DNA from 2 places in the Streptomyces sp. MGP-BFMKR1 genome. Region 1 is predicted to be linked to the other one. Evidence: predicted binding sites of a transcription regulator. Region 1 holds the regulator's gene; the other holds the start of a gene.
The links. The regulator HrcA, encoded in region 1, represses chaperone genes, less so after heat shock. The targets are predictions, from matches to a motif close to TTNGCACTCNGNNNNNCNGAGTGCNAA.
Positions count from the first base shown of each region.

Region 1 (10,416 bases):
GACGAGCTGATCGCACCCCTCGGCGAGGGCGTACACGCCGTCGCACAGCCGGGTGTCCATCACGAAGGCGAAGCGCTGCCCCCGGCGGACCTCGCTGACCTCCTCCAACGCGACCGTGCGCCCGGCCACCCGTACCGCGCCCTCCCGCTGCAACCTGCCGATCAGCGGTCCGGCGAGGCCGTGCGCGGCGAGCCGGTCGGGCAGCATGCGGCGGCCGTCCGGCTCCACCAGGCGATAGCCGTAGGACTCGACCGGGTGCGAGAGCCGCCGCGCCGCGAGCGTGTACGCGGGGGTGACGGCGAGCGTCGCGCCCGGCCCGCGCACCGGCTCCTGGGCTATGTCGACCGTCTCGCGGTAGGCCGTGGCGTACCGCAGCCGCTCGAAGAACCGCTGGTCACTGGCCGGATAGTGGGCCGTGATCGGATGCGGCACCCGGTCGAGGTTGATCCGCTGGATCACCCCGGCCAGGCCGAGCGAGTGGTCGCCGTGGAAGTGCGTGACGCAGATGCGGTGCAGGTCGTGGGCTGCGACCCCGGCGCGCAGCATCTGCCGCTGGGTGCCCTCGCCGGGGTCGAAGAGGATGCCCTGGCCGTCCCAGCGCAACACGTAGCCGTTGTGGTTGCGGTGCCGGGTCGGCACCTGGCTCGCGGTGCCCAGGACGACCAGTTCACGTACGGACAACTGGCTTACCCGGGGGGCCAGTTGAGGCCGCGACCGCCCAGGACGTGCGCGTGTGCGTGGAAGACGGTCTGGCCGGCGCCGCTGCCCGTGTTGAACACGATGCGGTAGCCGGTGTCGGCGATCTCCTCGTCGACGGCGACCAGGCCGGCCTCGCGCAGCACGTCGGCCGCGGCCTCCGGTTCGGCGGCGGCCAGCGACCCGGCGTCCGGGTGGTGGGACTTGGGGATGACGAGGACGTGCGTCGGGGCCTGCGGGTTTATGTCGCGGAAGGCGAGGGTCGTCGCGGTTTCACGCACCACGGTCGCCGGCACCTCCTTCGCCACGATCTTGCAGAACAAGCAGTCGGCCTGCGGTTCTCCCGCCATCGCCGCGTCTCCTTAGCACCGTCCGTTGGGGTACGTCGCATGCTAGCGGCCCGGTGGCGCGGGCCCGGCCGCTGCCCCCGCCGCGCGTACCCCGATGTCGTCGCGCCGGGGCCGCCCGCCGGTGTCGCGCGGCGGGCGGTGGTGGTTCGGGTGTCGGCCGGGCCAGCTCCGGTCGCGGGCCGGCCGGCCGGGCTAGGCGGGTCTGTCACTTCCGCACTCGCCGATCAGGTCCGCCTCGAAGACCACGCGACCGGCCAACTTGCCGGTCAGCGCGCCGCGCACGCAGCGGTCCTCGCGTACGTAGGTGACGGTCCCGCCGATCTCCAGGTCCTGACTCTTCTCGGTCTTGCCCCGGCAGCTCACCTGCGCGCGGCCCGTGTCGCGCGAACGTGGCGTGCCGGACGCGTCGTTGTCCTCCCGTTTGATCTGTGCCGTGCAGGTCAGCCACTGCACGTCGATGCCGCCGCGCTCCAGCGCCCGGGTCCCCACCTTGTCCGTGGTGACCGCGACCGTGGATGCCCGCAGCCCGCCCTCGACGTCGTCGCACGCCGCCAGCGTGCCCAGTGCCGCGCCGATGGCGCCCAGTGCGATGGCCGTGTGCCGCCATCGCCGTACTCGTGTTGGTGCCCCCATGGGGTGCAGCCTGCCACCCCCTCCCACGTGCTCGAAAGGGCACCATCGGCCACTCGTTTGGGCACGCCGTCACCCGTGTGGGGCACGCTTCGCGCCATCACCGGGCCGTACGGGCCTACACAGGCAAGACATCGGTACGCGCGCGGGCACCCCACGCGCGCCCCCGACGGCACACGTGCGCCCCTCGCTCGGCGTCACGGCCGCCCGACCGACCGCCCATGCCTGACTCCACACCTGGCCGAATCCGTCGCGTCGCGGGCGGCTAGGCCGTGTTTTAGGAACCATTTGGCTGGCTGGTCTGGTTAGTGTCGAGTGCCCATCGATGGGAACGCCTCACGTCTCTGGGAGATGGGCGCCCCTCGGTGGCACCTGCGGTCATGCCCCCTGGAAGACCAGGGCCAGTACCTCCGTCAGGCGCCGCTTCAGCCCTTCCGCGTGCGGGGGGTGTACGGGGGCGGTGGCGCCGTCGATCCGGACGCCGGTGTCGGCGAGGAGGTACAGCATCCTGAGTGTGCGCATGGCGTTGGAGGTGTGCGCGGCCACGGTGGGAACGCCGCGCCGGCCGGCTGCGAAGTCCGTCTCAATCGCGTCCAGCCAGCCGGTGGCCTCGGCCTCGGAGAGTTCCGGGCGGGTCAGCGTGCGGGCGATGCCTTGGGCGAGGCGGTCGTCTTCCTGCTGGGCGAAGATCTCGTCGGTCGGGGCCACGAGCCGCTCCGCCGCTAGGTCTAGCATATCCTTCGGGTCGACCTCCGGATGGAGCCCGAAGGCGCCCAGCAGGTCGGCGCCGTGTGCGACGGCGTGGAGCCAGCCGAGTTCGCGGTCGTACCCGCGCAGGTCCGTCTCGGCGGGGAACCAATGCCGGAAGGCGGCGAGCCACGTCGGGTGGAAGTCGCCGCGACCGACGATCATGTCGAGCACGAGCGGGGCGAAGGTGCGTGCCTGGATCTCAGGGTCGTCGAATCGGTCGGCCATCACAGTGCCCAGCCGGGTGCGCATCGGCTTGTCGATGACGTCTCGTTGGATCCAGGTGCGCAGCACCACGTAGGGGGCACCGTCGCGGATGTTTGGGTCCGGGTGGCGGAGGGCCTCGGCCAGTTCTGCGGCGAGGGCCGGAAGTTCGGCCGCCGCCGGGGCGGGGCAGTCGTTCTCGTAGAGGTACAGCCAGCGGGCCGCGTCGATGGGAGGCATGTCGTCGGTCTTGGTCACTGCCTCACTTTTGGGGAGCGTCTCCGACAAGGCAACCGATTATCGGACGGATGCGGGGCGACAGGCGGCCCTGGCTCAGGGTGACCACCTGCCCGTAGCCAGGCCAGTCGGCGACTACGGGACCTCCTCTTGAGTCTGCTGCTCGTTCCCGGTGGCCGGGATGACACGGCCCGACGGCCGGGGTTCACACCCACTGGTTGATCGCCGCGACGTGAACGGCCGCCTCGAAACGCACGGCGAGCTTGTCGTATCTGGTCGCAACAGCCCGGTGCTGCTTGAGGCGGCTGATCCCGCACTCCACCGCGTGACGCGCCTTGTAGTCCTGCCGGTCGAAAGCCGGCGGGCGGCCACCGGAGGATCCGAGGCGCTTGCGGTTGCGGATCTGGTCGGCCGGCTCCGGAATCGTGCACCGGATCCCGCGTCTGCGCAGGTAGGCGCGGTTGGCACGCGAGGAATACGCCTTGTCTCCCCGCACCCGCAGCGGTTAGCGTCTGGGGCGCCCACCGCAGGGCCTGAGCACCCGGATGGCTTCGAGGACCGGCTCGAACTGCGGGCTGTCGCCCCGCTGGCCCGCCGTTACCAGCAGCGACAGCGGCTTCTGGCCCTGCTCGCACGCCAGATGGATCTTCGTGGTGAAGCCACCGCGGGACCTGCGCAGCCCGTGATCGTCTGGCTCGTGGCCGACCCCGCCGGGCGGTTCCTTCTGCCCAGCGCCGTTGCGGCGGGCACCGGCCGCATGCTGATGGGCCCGGCAGACCGTGGAGTCGACGTTGACTTCCCAGTCGATCAGCCCGAACGAGTCGGCCCTCGCCTGCAACAAGGCCAGCAGCCGCGCCCATACGCCCTGGCGCTGCCACCTGCGGAACAGTCCGTAAACGGTCTGCCAGGGCCCGTACTCACACGGCAGGTCACGCCACGGAGCACCGGTCCGCACTCGCCACCGCACACCGTCCACCAACATCTGCCGGGACGCCGACCTGCGACTTACACCAGCGGCAGGCAGCAACGACTCCAACACCGACCACTGCTCATTAGACAGAACCCCACGCCCCACACCATGATCATCACAACGCGAGGCGTGAACCGGAACCCCGACCTTAAAACACGGCCTAACCCCACCGACCCGTGCGGCCGAGCAGCAGCGCGAGGGCCGCCGTGCCCGCGGTGGAGGTGCGCAGCACGCTGGGCCCGAGCCGGTAGGGCTGGGCTCCCACGGCGGCGAAGGCGGCCAACTCCTCCGGGGACACGCCGCCCTCGGGCCCGACGACGAGCACGGCCTCGCCCCGCGTCGGCAGCTCGGCCGTGGCCAACGGCTGGGAGCCCTCCTCGTGCAGGACCGCGGCGAAGTCGGCCCGCGACAGCAGCTCGGCCACCTGCGGCGTGGTCATCGCGTCGGCGACCTCGGGGAAACGCAGCCGGCGCGACTGCTTGCCCGCCTCGCGCGCGGTGGCCCGCCACTTGGCGAGCGCCTTGGCGCCCCGCTCGGCGCGCCACTGGGTGATGCAGCGCGCGGCGGCCCACGGCACCACCGCGTCCACGCCGGTCTCGGTCATGGTCTCCACGGCGAGTTCGCCCCGGTCGCCCTTGGGCAGCGCCTGCACGACGGTGATGCGCGGCTGTGGCGCCGGCTCGCCGCGTACCTCGTCCACCTCGACCGTCAGCCGGTCCTTGCCCTCGACGGCGGCCACGGTGCCCGAGACGCCCCGGCCCGCCCCGTCGGTGAGCACGACCTCCTCGCCGACCCGCAGCCTGCGCACCGCGACCGCGTGCCGCCCCTCCGGGCCGGTCAGCGTGAGCGCGGCGCCGACCGCCGCGCCCTCCAGGGTGTCGGCGACGAAGACCGGGGCGCTCACGCCACGTCCCCGGCGCCCGTCCGGGGCTGCGGCGCCGCCAGCCCGGCCCGCGCGGCGAGCCCCGCGCGGGCGGCCTCCAACTCGTCGACGAGGACCTCCACCAGGTGCCCCGCCGGCATCTCCCGGGCCAGCCGGTGCCCCTGGCCCGCCCAGAGCGCCATGCCCTGCGGGTCACCGGCCTTGGCGGCGGCCTTGCGCAACCCGGAGGTGAGGTGATGCACCTGGGGGTAGGCGACGGGGGCGTACGGGCCGTGCTCGCGCAGGAAGCGGTTGGCCAGGCCGCGCGCGGGGCGGCCGGAGAAGGCGCGGGTGAGTTCGGTGCGGGTGAAGGTGGTGTCGGTCATGGCCCGCTTGTGCAGCTCGTGCGCGCCGGACTCGGGACAGACCAGGAACGCCGTGCCGAGCTGTGCGGCGCTGGCGCCGGCCGCCAGCACGGCGGCGATCTGCGTGCCGCGCATCAGTCCGCCGGCGGCGATCAGCGGCAGCGGTACCGCGTCGCGCACCAGCTCGATCAGGGCCAGCAGCCCGAGCCCCGCGCCCATGCCCTGGGCGTGCGGGTCGTCGCGGTGTGTGCCCTGGTGGCCGCCGGCCTCGATGCCCTGGACGCAGACGGCGTCGGCCCCGGCCGCGTGCGCGGCCAGCGCCTCCTCCACGGTGGTGACGGTGACGACCGTCACGGTGCCCACCCGGGCCAGCGCCTCGCACACGGCGCGCGTCGGGCAGCCGAAGGTGAAGGAGACCACCGGCACCGGGTCGTCGAGCAGGATGGCGAGCTTGGCCTCGTAGGCGTCGTCGTTGCCCGAGTCGGGGTCACCGAGCGGCGTCTCGTACCAGGCGGCCTCGCCCGCCAGTTGCTCGGCGTAGACGGCCACGGCCGAGGGGTCGCTGGTCGCGGGCTGCGGCATGAAGAGGTTGACGCCGAAGGGCACGTCGCTCTGCGCCCGCAGGTGCTTGATCTCCTCGTACATCGCCGCCGGCGTCTTGTACCCGGCGGCGAGGAAGCCGAGCCCGCCGGCCGCGCCCACGGCGGCTGCGAGCTGCGGGCGCGAGGCGCCGCCCGCCATGGGGGCCTGCACGATCGGATACCGGGAGAGACCGGTCAACGCGGAGGACATGACCACATCGTGTCACGCCCTCCACAGCACCGGGTAACGCCCCCGAGCGTCCACTGTGTGGACGCCCGACACGCACTCCCCGCCCGCCGGGCACGCGCTGTTCACGCGATGCGCACGCCGCCCACACGTACACAAGCGCCGCCATGCGTCCCGTACCCCGGCGCACCGACGGCTCCCGCGCCGGCGCACCGACGCGAAGGGCGCCGACGCGAAGGGCGCCGATCCCGTACGCAACGGAATCGGCGCCCACCGGCGATTACGGCCCGAGTCAGCCGGGCCGGGCCTCAGCGGCCGTTGAACGCGTCCTTGAGCCGCGAGAACAGCCCCTGCTGGCCTGGCTTGAATTCGCCCAGCGGACGCTCCTCGCCACGCAACTTGGCCAACCGGCGCAGGAGTTCCTCCTGCTCGGGGTCGAGCTTGCTCGGGGTGGTGACCTCGACGTGCACGATCAGCTGGCCCCGGCCGCCGCCGCGCAGGTGCGTCACGCCGCGTCCGTGCAGCGGGACGGACTGGCCGGACTGGGTGCCCGGCCGGATGTCGATCTCCTCCAGGCCGTCCAGCGTCTCCAGCGGCACCTTGGTGCCGAGCGCCGCCGCGGTCATCGGGATGGTGACCGTGCAGTGCAGGTCGTCACCGCGGCGCTGGAAGACGGGGTGCGCGGCCTCGTGGATCTCCACGTACAGGTCGCCGGCGGGGCCGCCGCCCGGGCCGACCTCGCCCTCGCCCGCGAGCTGGATGCGGGTGCCGTTGTCCACGCCTGCGGGGATCTTGACCGTCAGCGTGCGGCGCGAGCGCACCCGTCCGTCGCCCGCGCACTCGGGGCACGGCGTGGGCACCACGGTGCCGAAGCCCTGGCACTGCGGGCACGGCCGCGAGGTCATGACCTGTCCGAGGAAGGAGCGGGTGACCTGGGAGACCTCGCCGCGACCGCGACACATGTCACAGGTCTGCGCCGAGGTGCCGGGCGCGGCCCCCTCGCCGCTACAGGTCGTGCACACGATCGCCGTGTCGACCTGGATCTCCTTGGTGGTCCCGAACGCCGCCTCGTCCAGCTCGATGTCGAGCCGGATCATGGCGTCCTGGCCGCGCCGGGTCCGCGAGCGCGGGCCGCGCTGGGACGCGGTGCCGAAGAAGGCGTCCATGATGTCGGAGAAGTTGCCGAAGCCGGCGCCGAAGCCGCCCTGGCCGCCGCCCGACGCGTTGGACAACGGGTCGCCGCCGAGGTCGTAGACCTGCTTCTTCTGCGGGTCCGACAACACCTCGTAGGCGGCGTTGATCTCCTTGAAGCGCTCTTGCGTCTTCGGGTCGGGGTTGACGTCCGGGTGAAGCTCACGCGCGAGCCTGCGGAACGCCTTCTTGATCTCGTCCTGAGAGGCATCGCGCCGCACGCCCAGGACGGCGTAGTAGTCCGTCGCCACTTACGACTCCGCCAGGATCTGTCCGACGTATCGTGCCACTGCGCGTACCGCTCCCATCGTTCCGGGGTAGTCCATGCGGGTCGGTCCGACCACGCCGAGTTTTGCGACTGCCTCGTCGCCCGAACCGTAGCCGACAGCGACCACGGATGTGGAGTTCAGGCCCTCGTGAGCGTTCTCATGACCGATTCGCACGGTCATGCCCGAATCCTTGGCCTCGCCGAGCAGCTTCAGGAGGACGACCTGCTCCTCCAGGGCCTCAAGCACCGGCCGGATGGTGAGCGGGAAGTCATGGCCGAACCGGGTGAGGTTGGCCGTGCCGCCGATCATCAACCGCTCTTCGGTCTCCTCGACCAGCGTCTCAAGCAGCGTCGCCAGGACCGTGGAGACCGTACCCCGGTCCTCCTGCTCGAACGATTCCGGCAGGTCCTGCACGAGTTGCGGCACGTCGGCGAACCTGCGCCCCACCACCCGGCTGTTCAGCCGCGCCCGCAGGTCCGCCAGGGCCGTCTCGCCCACGGGCGCCGGGCAGTCCACCATCCGCTGCTCGACCCGGCCCGTGTCGGTGATCAGGACGAGCATCACGCGCGCGGGCGCGAGCGCGAGCAACTCGACGTGGCGCACCGTGGAGCGGGTCAGGGACGGGTACTGCACCACCGCGACCTGGCGGGTGAGCTGCGCCAAGAGCCGCACCGTGCGCCCCACCACGTCGTCGAGGTCCACCGCGCCGTCCAGGAAGTTCTGGATGGCCCGGCGCTCGGGCGGCGAGAGCGGTTTCACACCGGCCAGCCGGTCCACGAACAGGCGGTAGCCCTTGTCGGTGGGGATGCGGCCGGCGCTGGTGTGCGGCTGGGCGATGAAGCCCTCGTCCTCGAGCGCGGCCATGTCGTTACGCACCGTGGCCGGCGAGACGCCGAGCTGGTGCCGCTCGGTCAACGCCTTGGAGCCCACCGGCTCCTCCGTGCCGACGTAGTCCTGGACGATGGCGCGAAGAACCTCAAGTCTGCGTTCGCTCAGCACCGCGCACACCTCCAGTCAAACCGTCTATCAGGGGACTTTTCCTGGCACTCATCGCGCCCGAGTGCCAAATCCCCTGAGCCAGTGTACGGCCGGTCACCGCGATCCGGGCAAGAGTGGCCCCGGCCGCTGGTGGGCGGGGGCTGGAAACCGCCGCCGCACCGGCCGGGCGCGCCGCCCCGCCGGGGGCTAGCGTCTCCCCATGGACAGCGTGACGGAAGAGCGCGTGCGCGAGCGCTGGGAGATGCTGGCGCCGGACGTCGCCCGGCGCCGGCTGCCCGGCTGGGACGCCACGGTCGGGGCCGTGGCCGGCCCGGAGGGCGTCCTCGTGGTGGACACCGGGGCGACGCTGCGTGAGGGCGCCGAGATCCGCCGCGAGGTGCGCGCCCTGTTCGGCCGCCCGGTCACCCACGTCGCCCTCACCCACCCGCACTTCGACCACGTGCTCGGCACGGCCGCCTTCGCCGGCGTGCAGGTCTACGGGGCGGCGGGGCTCGCGGACGTGCTGGAGCGGGGACGCGAGGCGCTGCGCGCGGACGCGGTGCGCCACGGCGCCGACCCCGAGGCGGTCGCCGAGGCCGTCGACCTGCTGGTCTGCCCGCGCCACTCGGTGAGCGGCGAGGTGACCATCGGGCTCGGCGCCGGACGCCAGGTGTTGCTGGCCAACGTCGGCCCCGGCCACACCGGGCACGACCTGACCGTCCTGGTGCCGGGCCGGCCCGAGGTCGTCTTCTGCGGCGACCTGGTCGAGGAGTCCGGCGAGCCGCAGGCGGGCCCGGACGCGGTCCCGGCCCGGTGGCCGGCGGCCCTGGACCGGCTGCTGGCCCTCGGCGGCGAGGACGCGGTGTACGTGCCGGGGCACGGGGCGGTGGTGGACGCGGCGTACGTCCGCGCGCAACGCGCGGAGTTGGCCCGCCGCTACGCGACGGCGCCCTGACCGGCGCCCGCCGGCCGAACCACGCGCGGGGCACGCGCCGGCGCGCCCGCCGGCGGACCAGGCAGCAAGCGGGCCGGGCGGCAAGTGGGCCCGGGCGGGGTGGGCGTACGCGCTACGGCGCACGCGGTGGCGGCTCGCGGCAGCGCGCACGCGGGGTGCGCGGGGTGCGGTGGGTGCGCGGGGCGGGCGCCGGGGCGGAAGCTATCGTCTGCCGCATGCGCAGCAGACAGTACGGGCCCGACCTGACCCCGCCCTGGAAGAAGCCCACGTCCGTGCCCGAGGTGGCGGCCGAGGTGGATCTCGTGGTGGAGGAGGTGGCCACCGGCTTCTGCGGCGCCGTCATCCGCTGCGAGAAGACCGCCGAGGGCCCGACCGTCACCCTGGAGGACCGGTTCGGCAAGCACCGGGTGTTCCCGCTGAGCCCGGCCGGCTTCCTGCTGGAGGGCCGCCCGGTCACCCTCGTTCGGCCACGGCCCGGCGCGGGCGGACAGACGGCGGCCGGGGGCGGCGGGAAGCCGCGCACCGCGTCCGGCTCGCTCGCCGTCCCCGGGGCGCGCGCCCGGGTCGCCCGCGCCGGGCGCATCTACGTGGAGGGCCGCCACGACGCCGAACTGGTCGAGCGGGTGTGGGGCGATGACCTGCGCATCGAAGGCGTGGTCGTGGAGTACCTGGAGGGCGTCGACGACCTGCCCGCCATCGTCCGCGAGTTCGCCCCGGCCCCGGACGCCCGGCTCGGCGTCCTGGTCGACCACCTGGTGCCCGGCTCCAAGGAGTCCCGCATCGCGGCGGAGGTCAGCGCGGGCGGCAGCGACGTACTCGTCGTCGGACACCCGTACATCGACATCTGGCAGGCCGTGAAGCCCGCGTCGCTGGGCATTCCGGCCTGGCCGGTGATCCCGCGCGGCCAGGACTGGAAGACGGGCGTGTGCCGCGCCCTGGGCTGGCCGGAGAACACGGGCGCGGCCTGGCAGAAGATCCTGGGCTCGGTCCACTCGTACAAGGACCTGGCGCCGGAACTGCTCGGCCGCGTCGAGGAGTTGATCGACTTCGTCACGGCCCCGGCGTGACGGGGCGGCGCCACGGCCCGGGTGTGACGGGCTACGAACCCGCCGGCAGGGTGCCGAACTCCGAGGTGTCCAGCTCGATGCCGAGCGCGCCGATCGGCACCGGCTCGCCGAACTCGCTGGTCCGCTC
Region 1 is NZ_CM173408.1:6,267,235-6,277,650, reverse strand. Features, by position in the region: gene AC3CHW_RS25010 (ribonuclease Z) at 1-681, opposite strand, end outside; gene AC3CHW_RS25005 (histidine triad nucleotide-binding protein) at 687-1,046, opposite strand; gene AC3CHW_RS25000 (hypothetical protein) at 1,239-1,679, opposite strand; gene AC3CHW_RS24995 (DUF2785 domain-containing protein) at 2,055-2,885, opposite strand; partial or broken gene AC3CHW_RS24990 (IS5 family transposase) at 3,070-3,939, opposite strand; gene AC3CHW_RS24985 (16S rRNA (uracil(1498)-N(3))-methyltransferase) at 3,995-4,738, opposite strand; gene AC3CHW_RS24980 (nitronate monooxygenase) at 4,735-5,853, opposite strand; gene dnaJ (molecular chaperone DnaJ) at 6,138-7,271, opposite strand; gene hrcA (heat-inducible transcriptional repressor HrcA) at 7,272-8,288, opposite strand; gene AC3CHW_RS24965 (MBL fold metallo-hydrolase) at 8,488-9,222, shown strand; gene AC3CHW_RS24960 (DUF3097 domain-containing protein) at 9,438-10,289, shown strand; gene AC3CHW_RS24955 (Uma2 family endonuclease) at 10,321-10,416, opposite strand, start outside.

Region 2 (10,416 bases), 2.8 Mb from region 1:
AGCGCAGCCGGCGCGGGGCCAGCCGCCAGGTCGGGTCGGCGAGCGCCTGCGTCACGGTGGCCCGCAACTCGGCGCGCGAGGCGTCCTTGTGCAGATAGCCGCGGGCGCCGGCGGCGACCGCGAGGGCCACGCCGTCCAGGTCCTCGGCGACCGTCAGCATGATGATCCGGGCGCCGGGGTCGGCGGACAGCAGGCGGCGCACGGTCTCCACGCCGCCGAGTCCCGGCATCCGTACGTCCATCAGAATCAGGTCCGAGCGGTCGGCGCCCCAGCGGCGGAGGACTTCCTCGCCGTTGGCCGCAGTCGTCACGCGCTCGACGCCGGGCACGGTCGCCACCGCGCGGCGCAGCGCCTCTCGGGCAAGCGGGGAGTCGTCGCAAACGAGGACGGAAGTCATGGCCGCCCTCCGGAGCTGATGCGCGTCACCTTGAGCCTCCAGGCTGGGTACTTTTCGTCACCTGAGCGGTCGATCCGTCGGACATCTGCCCGAGCGCTTCATTCATCAACCGCCTCGCACTCTCAACGACGGTCACCCGAAAGAGTTACGGGGTGAGAGGGCCACCTTCGGCACGCTCCGTGAGGGGAGGAACACGTTCCGAACCGCGAGCCGCAGGCCGCGCCTCCTTCGGATCCTTTGCCCTATTTGGTGGCTTTTACTTCATTTCGGCGGCGTCTATGGCTAGATTCGCAATGAGTCATATTTACATCTGCTTACACAGCAGATGCGCGACCACGCGACACCCCGTCCGCATCAGATCGCCTGCAAGGGGATAGCAATGGCAGATTTCTCCCGCCTTCCCGGACCCAACGCCGACCTGTGGGACTGGCAGTTGCTGGCCGCGTGCCGGGGGGTCGACAGCTCGCTCTTCTTCCACCCCGAGGGCGAGCGCGGCGCGGCGCGCAGCGCGCGTGAGACCTCGGCCAAGGAGGTGTGCATGCGGTGCCCGGTGCGCGCCGAGTGCGCGGCCCACGCGCTCGCCGTGCGGGAGCCGTACGGCGTGTGGGGCGGCCTGACGGAGGACGAGCGCGAGGAACTGATGGGGCGCGCACGCCACCGGGCGATCGCCGCCGCCACCCCGTCGGCGAGCTGACGCCCCGCCCCGATCAGCAGAAACGTTTCTCCTGCCTGCGGGTCACCCCGAGCCTTTCCGGCCCCTCGCCCGCACCGCGACCCCCGCCGTACCGCATGAGCTGACCGCCGCACCGGCGGCCCACTTCCCACCCGTTTGGCGGAGCGCGGCGCGAGCAATGTGCGCGGGCGCGAACCCCGCTGGCGCGTCGGCGGAGCACGACCGAGGCGGGGCCCCGGTTCAGCGGGCGGCGTGCCGCGGGTCCAGCCGGCCGGGCGCGGACCGTGCCGCGGCGCCGGCGGCGACGGCGTGAGGCGCGGCGTCGAGTGCGCTGTCGGGGGCCGCGTCGGCAACGGCCGGGTCGGCGGTGGCGGCGGGCCGTGGCGGGTGGCCGACGGCGCGTCGGGAGGCGAGTTCCAGTCGGTCCAAGGTGGCCGCCACGGCCGGGACGCGCGTCAGGTCGGGCAGCGTGAGCGCCACCACCTCGCGGTGCACGGCGGGCTCGACGCGCACCGTACGCACCCCCTTCGTCCGCACCGACTCCAGCGCCAGTTCGGGCAGCACCGCGACGCCCAGGCCCGCGCCGACCAGGCCGACCACGGCCGGGTAGTCGTCGGTGGCGAAGTCGATGCGGGGCGTGAAGCCCGCCTCCTCGCAGACCTCGACCAGGTGCCGGCGGCAGCGCGGGCAGCCAGCGATCCACGGTTCCTCGGCCAGCTCCGCGATCCCCACCACCCGCGCCTCGGCGAACCGGTGCCCCTCGGGGACCAGGCCGATCAGCCGGTCGGTCAGCAGCGGGCGTACCGCCAGGTCGCTCCACTCGGCCGCGTCCCGCGGGGTGCCGGCCGCGCCGCCGACCCCCGGATAGCGGAAGGCCAGCGCGATCTCGCAGTCGCCGGCCCGCAGCAGTTCGACCGAGCGCGGCGGCTCGGCGTCCACCAGCGAGACCTCGGTGCCCGGGTGGGCCGCGCGCAGCTCGGCCAGGGCGGTGGGCACCAGCGCGGAGCTGCCGCTCGGGAAGGAGACCAGCCGCACCCGGCCCGCGCGAAGCCCGGCGATGGCGGCCACCTCCTCCTCGGCGGCGGTCAGCCCGGCCAGGATGCCGACCGCGTGCCGCAGCAGGGCGCGGCCCGCCTCGGTCAGCCGGATCTCACGGCCCGTACGGACCAGCAACGCGGTGCCCGCGGCCTGCTCCAGGGCCTTCATCTGCTGGCTGACCGCCGGCTGCGTACAGCCCAGGTCGCGTGCCGCCGCGGAGAAGGAACCGGTGGCGTCCACCGCGCGGAGCACTCGGAGGTGACGGGCCTCGATCATGCTTCGAGCATAAGGGACCCTTGGGGGGAAACGTAAAATTTCGCTCGACGCTTTGAGGGCGGGTCGCCTACCGTGCGGGCATGCACGTGCTCTCACTGAACCTCGGCCGCCCGGAGCGCTCCGCGCACACCGACGCCGAGCACACCGGCATCGACAAGCGGCCCGTCACGGGCCCGGTGGCCGTCAGCGCCCCCGGACCCAAGGGCGTCGGGGCCAGCGGGTTGGCCGGGGACGCCGTCTGCGACACCCGCCACCACGGCGGCGACGACCAGGCGGTCTACGCGTACGCGCGCGAGGACCTCGACGGGTGGGAGGGCGAGTTGGGGCGCGCGCTGCCCAGCGGCGTCTTCGGCGAGAACCTCACCACCAGCGGGCTCGACGTCAACGGCGCGCTGATCGGGGAGCGTTGGCGGGTCGGGCGCTCGCTGCTCCTTGAGGTGACCTCGCCGCGCACGCCGTGCCGCACCTTCGCGGGCTTCCTCGGCGAGCAGCGCTGGGTGAAGCGGTTCACGCGGGCCGGGCTGCCCGGCGCGTACCTGCGCGTCATCGAGCCGGGCGAGATCAGCGCCGGGGACCCCATCGAGATCGCGTACCGGCCCGAGCACGAGGTGAGCGTCGCCTTCCTGTTCCGCGCCAGCACCGGCGAACCCGACCTGTGGCCACGGGTGTTGGCGGCCGGCCGGGCGCTGCACCCGGAGGCGTACGAGAAGGCGCTGCGGCGCGCGGAGGCGGGCGGGCGCCGCGAGAGTTCCTAGTTCGTCCCGCTCGGCCCGGATGGCGGCGCGCCGCGCGGCCGTGGCGCGGCACTGACCAGGGCGTCCGTGTCCGCCGTCGCGCCGGGGCCGGATAGCGTGCCCCGTATGACGACTGCACTGATCACGGGAGCGACGGCGGGCATCGGCGCGGCGTTCGCGCGGCGGCTGGCCGCACAGGGAACCGCGCAGGCCAAGGGGCACGGGGCCGGGCACAACCTGGTACTGGTGGCGCGTGACGCGGGGCGGCTGCGGGAGCAGGCGACGGAGTTGCACGACCGGCACGGCGTGGAGGTCGAGGTGATCTCCGCTGACCTGTCCGACGAGGCGGGCATCGCGGCCGTCGAGGAGCGGCTCGGGGACCGCGCGCGCCCGGTCGACCTGCTGGTCAACAACGCCGGGTTCGGCAACAAGGGCCAGTTCCTGGACGTTCCGGTAGCGGACGAGTTGACGATGCTGAAGGTGCACTGCGAGGCCGTGTTGCGGCTGACCACGGCGGCCGTGGTGCCGATGCGCGAGCGGGGTCGCGGCGGGGTGGTGAACGTGGCCTCGGTCGCGGCGTTCGTGCCGCGCGGCACGTACGGGGCGAGCAAGGCGTGGGTCGTGCAGTTCACCCAGGGCGCGGCCCACGACCTGGGCGACTCGGGGGTGCGGCTGATGGCGCTGTGCCCGGGGTTCGTGCGGACGGAGTTCCACCAGCGGGCCGGGATGAACACCGAGAACATCCCCGGCTGGATGTGGCTGGACGCGGACCGGCTGGTGGACGCGGCGCTCAAGGATCTCGCGCGCGGCAAGTCGCTCTCGGTGCCCGACCCCCGGTACAAGGCGCTGACCGGCCTTGCCAGGCTCGCGCCCCGCGCCACGCTGGCCCGCGCCTCCTCCAGGACCGGCCGCCGCTACGGGCCGCGCTGACCCCTGTCCCGGATTCCCCAACCGGTCGCGTACGTGGGCGAGTTGGCGCCCTGCTTCGCGTACGACTCGTACACCTCGTACGGGCACGCGGCCCCCGCCGACCGCCGTCCGGCACGGCGCGCCCCGCGCGGGCGGATGTCAGGGCCATGTCCAGCGGCGGCCCGCTCCGGCCGACCCCAGGCCCAGAGCCGGGCCCGGCCCGGACGCGACGAGGCCCGGCGTTCCCCCTGAGGGGAGCGCCGGGCCTCGGCGGTGGTGCTGGCTGATCCGGGGATCAGTGGGAGTGGCCGTGGCCGTGGCCCGCGTCGGGCTCCTCCTCGGCCGGCTTCTCCACCACCAGGGTCTCGGTGGTGAGCAGCAGCGACGCGATGGACGCGGCGTTCTCCAGGGCGGAGCGGGTGACCTTGACCGGGTCGATGACGCCGGCCTTGATCAGGTCGCCGTACTCGCCGGTCGCGGCGTTGAAGCCCTGACCCTTCTCCAGGTCGGCGACCTTGGAGGTGATGACGTAGCCCTCAAGGCCGGCGTTCTCGGCGATCCAGCGCAGCGGCTCGACGACCGCGCGGCGGACGACGGCGACACCGGTGGCCTCGTCGCCCTCCTTGCCCAGGCCGCCCTCCAGCGCCTTGGCGGCGTGGACGAGCGCGGAGCCACCACCGGAGACGATGCCCTCCTCGACCGCGGCGCGGGTCGCGGAGATGGCGTCCTCCAGACGGTGCTTCTTCTCCTTGAGCTCCACCTCGGTGGCCGCGCCGACGCGGATCACGCACACGCCACCGGCCAGCTTCGCGAGGCGCTCCTGGAGCTTCTCGCGGTCCCAGTCGGAGTCCGTGGCCTCGATCTCGGCCTTGATCTGCGCGACCCGGCCCTTGACGTCGTCGGCGTTGCCGCCGCCGTCCACGAGGGTGGTGTCGTCCTTGGTGATGGTCACGCGGCGGGCGGTGCCGAGCACGTCCAGGCCGGCCTGGTCGAGCTTGAGGCCGACCTCCTCGGCGATGACGGTCGCACCGGTGAGGGTGGCGATGTCGCCGAGCATGGCCTTGCGGCGGTCACCGAAGCCGGGGGCCTTGACGGCCACGGCGTTGAACGTGCCGCGGATCTTGTTGACGACGAGGGTGGACAGCGCCTCGCCCTCGACGTCCTCGGCGATGATCAGCAGCGGCTTGGAGGCACCCTGCTGGATGACCTTCTCAAGCAGCGGCAGCAGGTCCTGGATGGAGCTGATCTTGCCCTGGTGGATCAGGATGTACGGGTCGTCGAGGACGGCCTCCATACGCTCCTGGTCGGTGACCATGTACGGGGACAGGTAGCCCTTGTCGAAGGCCATGCCCTCGGTGAAGTCCAGCTCCAGGCCGAAGGTGTTGGACTCCTCGACGGTGATGACACCGTCCTTGCCGACCTTGTCCATCGCCTCGGCGACCAGCTCGCCGACCTGCTTGTCCTGGGCGGACAGGCCGGCGACGGCCGCGATGTCGGACTTCTCGTCGATCGGGCGGGCGGTCGCGAGGAGGTCCTCGGAGACCGCCTTGACCGCGGCGTCGATGCCCTTCTTCAGGGCGGCCGGGGAAGCGCCGGCGGCGACGTTGCGCAGGCCCTCGCGGACCAGCGCCTGGGCCAGCACGGTGGCGGTGGTGGTGCCGTCACCCGCGATGTCGTTGGTCTTGGTCGCCACCTCCTTCACGAGCTGGGCGCCCAGGTTCTCGAACGGGTCCTCGACCTCGACCTCACGGGCGATGGTGACGCCGTCGTTGGTGATGGTCGGGGCGCCGAACTTCTTGTCGATGACGACGTTGCGACCCTTGGGGCCGATCGTCACCTTGACGGTGTCAGCGAGCTTGTTGACACCGCGTTCGAGGGCGCGACGGGCGTCCTCATCGAACTTCAGGATCTTCGCCATGGTTGCCTAAGTCCTCTCCAAAGAACTACGCCCCGGACGCCCGGTTGTTCAGACACGGGTGGCCGGGGCGCAGATCACGTAAAACTGGGTGAATTACTTCTCGATGATCGCGAGCACGTCGCGAGCCGAGAGGACGAGGTACTCCTCGCCGTTGTACTTCACCTCGGTGCCGCCGTACTTGCTGTACAGCACGACGTCGCCGACGGAAACGTCGAGCGGAAGACGGTTGCCGTCCTCGAAGCGGCCCGGGCCCACGGCCAGGACGACGCCCTCCTGGGGCTTCTCCTTAGCGGTGTCCGGAATGACCAGGCCCGAGGCCGTGGTCTGCTCGGCGTCGAGCGGCTGGACCACGATGCGGTCCTCAAGCGGCTTGATGGCAACCTTGGAGCTGGCGGTCGTCACGATCCGACCTCCCCCTTCGGAGATCTCACGGGGTTAACTGTCTGAGGTGGCGACCTGGTAGATCCGTCGTCGCGGGTGCCGGATCTGCCCGTCGCTGTGTTTGGCACTCCGCGATGTGGAGTGCCAGCCCTGAGACTAGGACGCGGTTAGCACTCGGTCAAGCGGAGTGCCAACGCGGCGCCGCTCGTCGGGCCCCGTACGCGGCGTGTCGGGGGGCGCGTACGGAGCGCGTGCCGGGCGCGTCCGGGTCGGCCGCCCGCCCGCGCGGCCCGGTCGCCGGTGCGCTGCGAGAATGGGCCGGTGAGCGCCACCACCCCGCCCGTCGAGACCTTCCACGCCCTGTTGACCGACGAGGGGCAGGCCCTGCTCGGCGCGCTGCGCGACCTCGACCCGGCCGCCGAGCTGACCGCCGCCACCAGGCTGCGCCGCGACCACCCGGCCGAGCTGGTCTCCGCCGCGATCGGCCAGGCGCGGCTGCGCCAGCGGGCGGCGGCGAAGTTCGGCGCGGCCGACGCGTACCGGATGTACTTCACGCCCGACGGCGTCGAGCAGGCCACCCGCGCCACCGTGGCCGCGCACCGGGCGGAGCGGTTCGCGACTCTCGGGGCGCGCCGACTGGCCGACCTGTGCTGCGGCGTCGGCGGCGACGCGATCGCGCTGGCGCGCGCCGGCGTGCGGGTGCTCGCCGTCGACCGCTCCCCGCTGACCTGCGCCGTCGCCCGCGCCAACGCGGCGGCCCTTGGCCTCGCCGAACTGATCGAGGTGCGCTGCGCCGACGTCGCCGACGTGGACACCGCCGGTTACGACGCGGTGTTCGTCGACCCCGCCCGGCGCGCCACCGGGCGGGGCGGCTCCACGACCGGCGGCCGGGGCCGGATCTTCGACCCCGAGGCGTACTCGCCGCCGCTGTCCTGGGCCGTCGGCGCCGCCCGCGCCGTCCCGCACGCGGCGCTGAAGGTCGCGCCCGGCGTGCCGCACGAGGCCATCCCACGGGACGCCGAGGCGGAGTGGATCTCGGACGGCGGGGACGTGAAGGAGGCCGTGCTGTGGTTCGGCACGGCCCCGGGCGCCCGCCGCGCGACCCTGCTGCCCGGCGGCGCCTCGCTGACCGGCGCGGGGCTCCCGGACCCCGAGCCGGGACCGGTGGGCCGCTGGTTGTACGAGCCGGACGGGGCGGTGATCCGGGCCCACCTGGTCGCGGACGTGGCGCAGCGGGTCGGCGGGCGGCTGATCGACCCGACGATCGCGTACGTCACCGCGGACGAACTGGTGCCGACGCCGTACGCCAGCGCGTACGAGATCACGGACGTGCTGCCGTTCAACGTCAAACGCCTCAAGGCGCTGTTGCGCGAGCGGGAGGTCGGGGTGCTGACGGTGAAGAAGCGCGGTTCGCCGGTGACGCCCGAGGAGCTGCGCAAGAAGGTCAGGCCGCAGGGCGCGGCGTCGGCGACGGTGTTCCTGACCCGGGTGGCCGGCGCGCCCTCCATGCTGATCGGCCGCCCGGGGCGGCCGGCCGCGTAGGGCGGTCGGGTCCGGCGCGGACGCGCGCGGGCGTGGGCCCGCGCGGGCGTGGGCGCGCGTTGGCGTGGGCGTGCGCTGGCCTGGGCGTCGCGGGCGTGGGCGCGCGCTGGCCCCGAGCAGGCGGTCTCCGGCGGGCGGGCGCTCCTGGGGCCGGCTTTCCGCCGCCGGACGCCTCGCCCGACGCGCCCCGGTGGCACGTCGGTTACTCCGGTACCGCTCGAATGTCTGGGCGACACTCCCGCACCAGGCGTATTTCCCGCCCTCGATGCCGAACGCACCGTGCTCCGGGCCCGGGGCGGGGGACGCTCGGTCCGTGTCGTCCGTCAGGGCGGCGCGAAGGCGGCGGGCCGGCGGCCCCGGGGGGAGCGTCATGGGAAGCACCAGTCGAAGAGCGCGGAGAGCGTGGGCCCCGCCGGTGGCGGCCCGCGTGACGGCGGCCCCGTTGTCTACCGAGGCGGCGTCCGCGCACCCGGCACCTGACCGCCGGGCCCCGGGCGCGCACGGGGCGGAGCCGGTGGGCGCGCCCGGGGCGGGGCCGGCCGGCGCGCACGCCGGGCGCACGGAGCGCGCAGCGCGAAGCGCGTGAGCCCGACCGCCGTCGGCGCACCGCCGGCGGCCCCTCGTACGGCCCTCCCCCACGACCCCTCATACGCCCCCGCCCCCTCCGTCAGCACCGACGGCCGCTCGTTGGCCGTCGGCTCGGAGGCGAGCGACCTGCTGCCCGGCGACATCCACCAGGTCGCCGACGTCTCCGCCCGCCACCGCGCGCGCTGAGCGCGCCGCGACCTCCGGTCATCGCCGCACCGTGGAAGGACATCGAGCGCGGGGCGGCCCTCGGCACGACGAAAGGTTCCGACGATGAACGACACTCCTGTGTCCCATGCCGAGAGCATCAGCGCGATGTACGACCAGTCCACCGCGTTCTTCCTCGAAGCGCTCGGCGGCAGCATCCACTACGGCTACTGGCCGGACGCCTCGGACAGCGGCTCCATGGTGGAAGCCTCCCGGCGCATGACCGCGTTGATGATCGAGAAACTCGGCGTCACGGCCGGTCAGTCCGTGCTCGACATCGGCTGCGGCGCCGGACGCCCGGCCGTCGAACTGGCGATGGCGACCGACGCCCGGGTGACGGGTGTGACGATCAGCCCGGAGCAGGTACGGGTGGCCACCGAACTCGCCGCCCGGGAAGGGCTGGCCGAGACGGTGCGTTTCCAGCGAGCGGACGCGGTCGACCTGCCCTTCGCGGCACGGAGCTTCGACGGCGCGTGGCTGTTCGAGTCGCTCCTGCACATGCCGGACCCGGAGCACGTGCTGCGGCAGACCGCGCGGGTGCTGCGCCCCGGCGCACGGGTGGTGATCTCCAACGTGGTGCTGCGCGGCCCGCTGTCCCCGGCGGACGAGGAGTTGCTGGCGACCTTCGGCGAGCTGGTACGGGCCCCCTCGATCGTCCCACTCGCCGCGTACCCGGAGTTGCTGGCGAGGAGCGGCCTGACGCTCAGGGAGTCGCTCGACATCTCCGAGCACAGCGTCCGCGGCACGTACGAGAGCTGCCGGGACGCCGCCGAGAAGCTCCTCCAGACCATCGACGGGGGTGCCGCCGACCCGGCGGTCGTCGATCTCCTCCAGCGCACGAGGGACATCGCCGTCCGGTTCACGGGTGACACCCAGATCGGGTACGCGGTCCTGGTGGCCACCACGGCGTAGCCGGCCGGTGACCACCGGGTCGTGGCCGGCTGCTGACGACCGAGGCGTGGCCCCGGTCCGGGTGGCGGGCGGCCGGGCTCCGGCGACGTCGGGCCCCGCCCCCGGAACGGGTGGCTTGGCCAGCGGGGCGGCGATTCAACGGGCGGGGACGAGGCCCGCTACCCGGCCGCCCCTCGCGCGCGCCCGCCCTCGGCCACGGTGCCCGCTCCGGCTCCCGTCGCGGTGGCGGCGGCCTCGGCGGGCGCGCCGGGCGCCGGAGCCTGGCCTCGTCCCCGTCCCCGTAGCAGCGTGGCCGCGACCAGCGCGGCGGCCAGCAGCAGGCCGGCCGAGGCGGCGAAGGCGGTGGCGTATCCGCTGGTCAGCCGCTCGGCGGCGGAGCCGTGCGCCCGGTCGGTGGCGCGGGCCGCCACGGTCACCAGGACCGCGAGGCCCAGCGAGCCGCCGATCTGCCGGAAGCTGTTGAGCAACCCGGAGGCCATGCCGGCCTCGGCCGGGGTGACGCCGGTGGTGGCGGCGGTGCCCAGCGGTACGAAGCACATGCCGACGCCCACGCTGGCGACCAGGGACGGGCCGAGCATGGCGGTCAGGAACGTGCCGTCGGCGGAGACCGCGAGCGCGAACCAGCCGAAGCCGGCGGCCCCGACGGCCCCGCCGACCACCAGCAACCAGCGCAGGCCGACGACGGCCACGGCGCGGGTGGCGATCACCGAGCCGACGAGGATCCCGGCGCAGAACGGCAGGAAGGACAGGCCGGCCTCGGTCGGGCCGTAGTCGAGGACCTGCTGGGTGTAGAGCGACAGGAAGTAGAACGTCGCGAACTGGCCGGAGAACAGCAGCATCACGA
Region 2 is NZ_CM173408.1:3,421,786-3,432,201, forward strand. Features, by position in the region: gene AC3CHW_RS12850 (response regulator transcription factor) at 1-397, opposite strand, end outside; gene AC3CHW_RS12855 (WhiB family transcriptional regulator) at 777-1,091, shown strand; partial or broken gene AC3CHW_RS12860 (LysR family transcriptional regulator) at 1,470-2,384, opposite strand; gene AC3CHW_RS12865 (MOSC domain-containing protein) at 2,465-3,139, shown strand; gene AC3CHW_RS12870 (SDR family NAD(P)-dependent oxidoreductase) at 3,245-4,048, shown strand; gene groL (chaperonin GroEL) at 4,323-5,945, opposite strand; gene groES (co-chaperone GroES) at 6,039-6,347, opposite strand; gene AC3CHW_RS12885 (class I SAM-dependent methyltransferase) at 6,648-7,868, shown strand; gene AC3CHW_RS12890 (hypothetical protein) at 8,451-8,642, shown strand; gene AC3CHW_RS12895 (SAM-dependent methyltransferase) at 8,727-9,572, shown strand; gene AC3CHW_RS12900 (MFS transporter) at 9,731-10,416, opposite strand, start outside.
Region 2: the regulator HrcA is predicted to act here: its motif matches at 6,494-6,520, upstream of groES (co-chaperone GroES).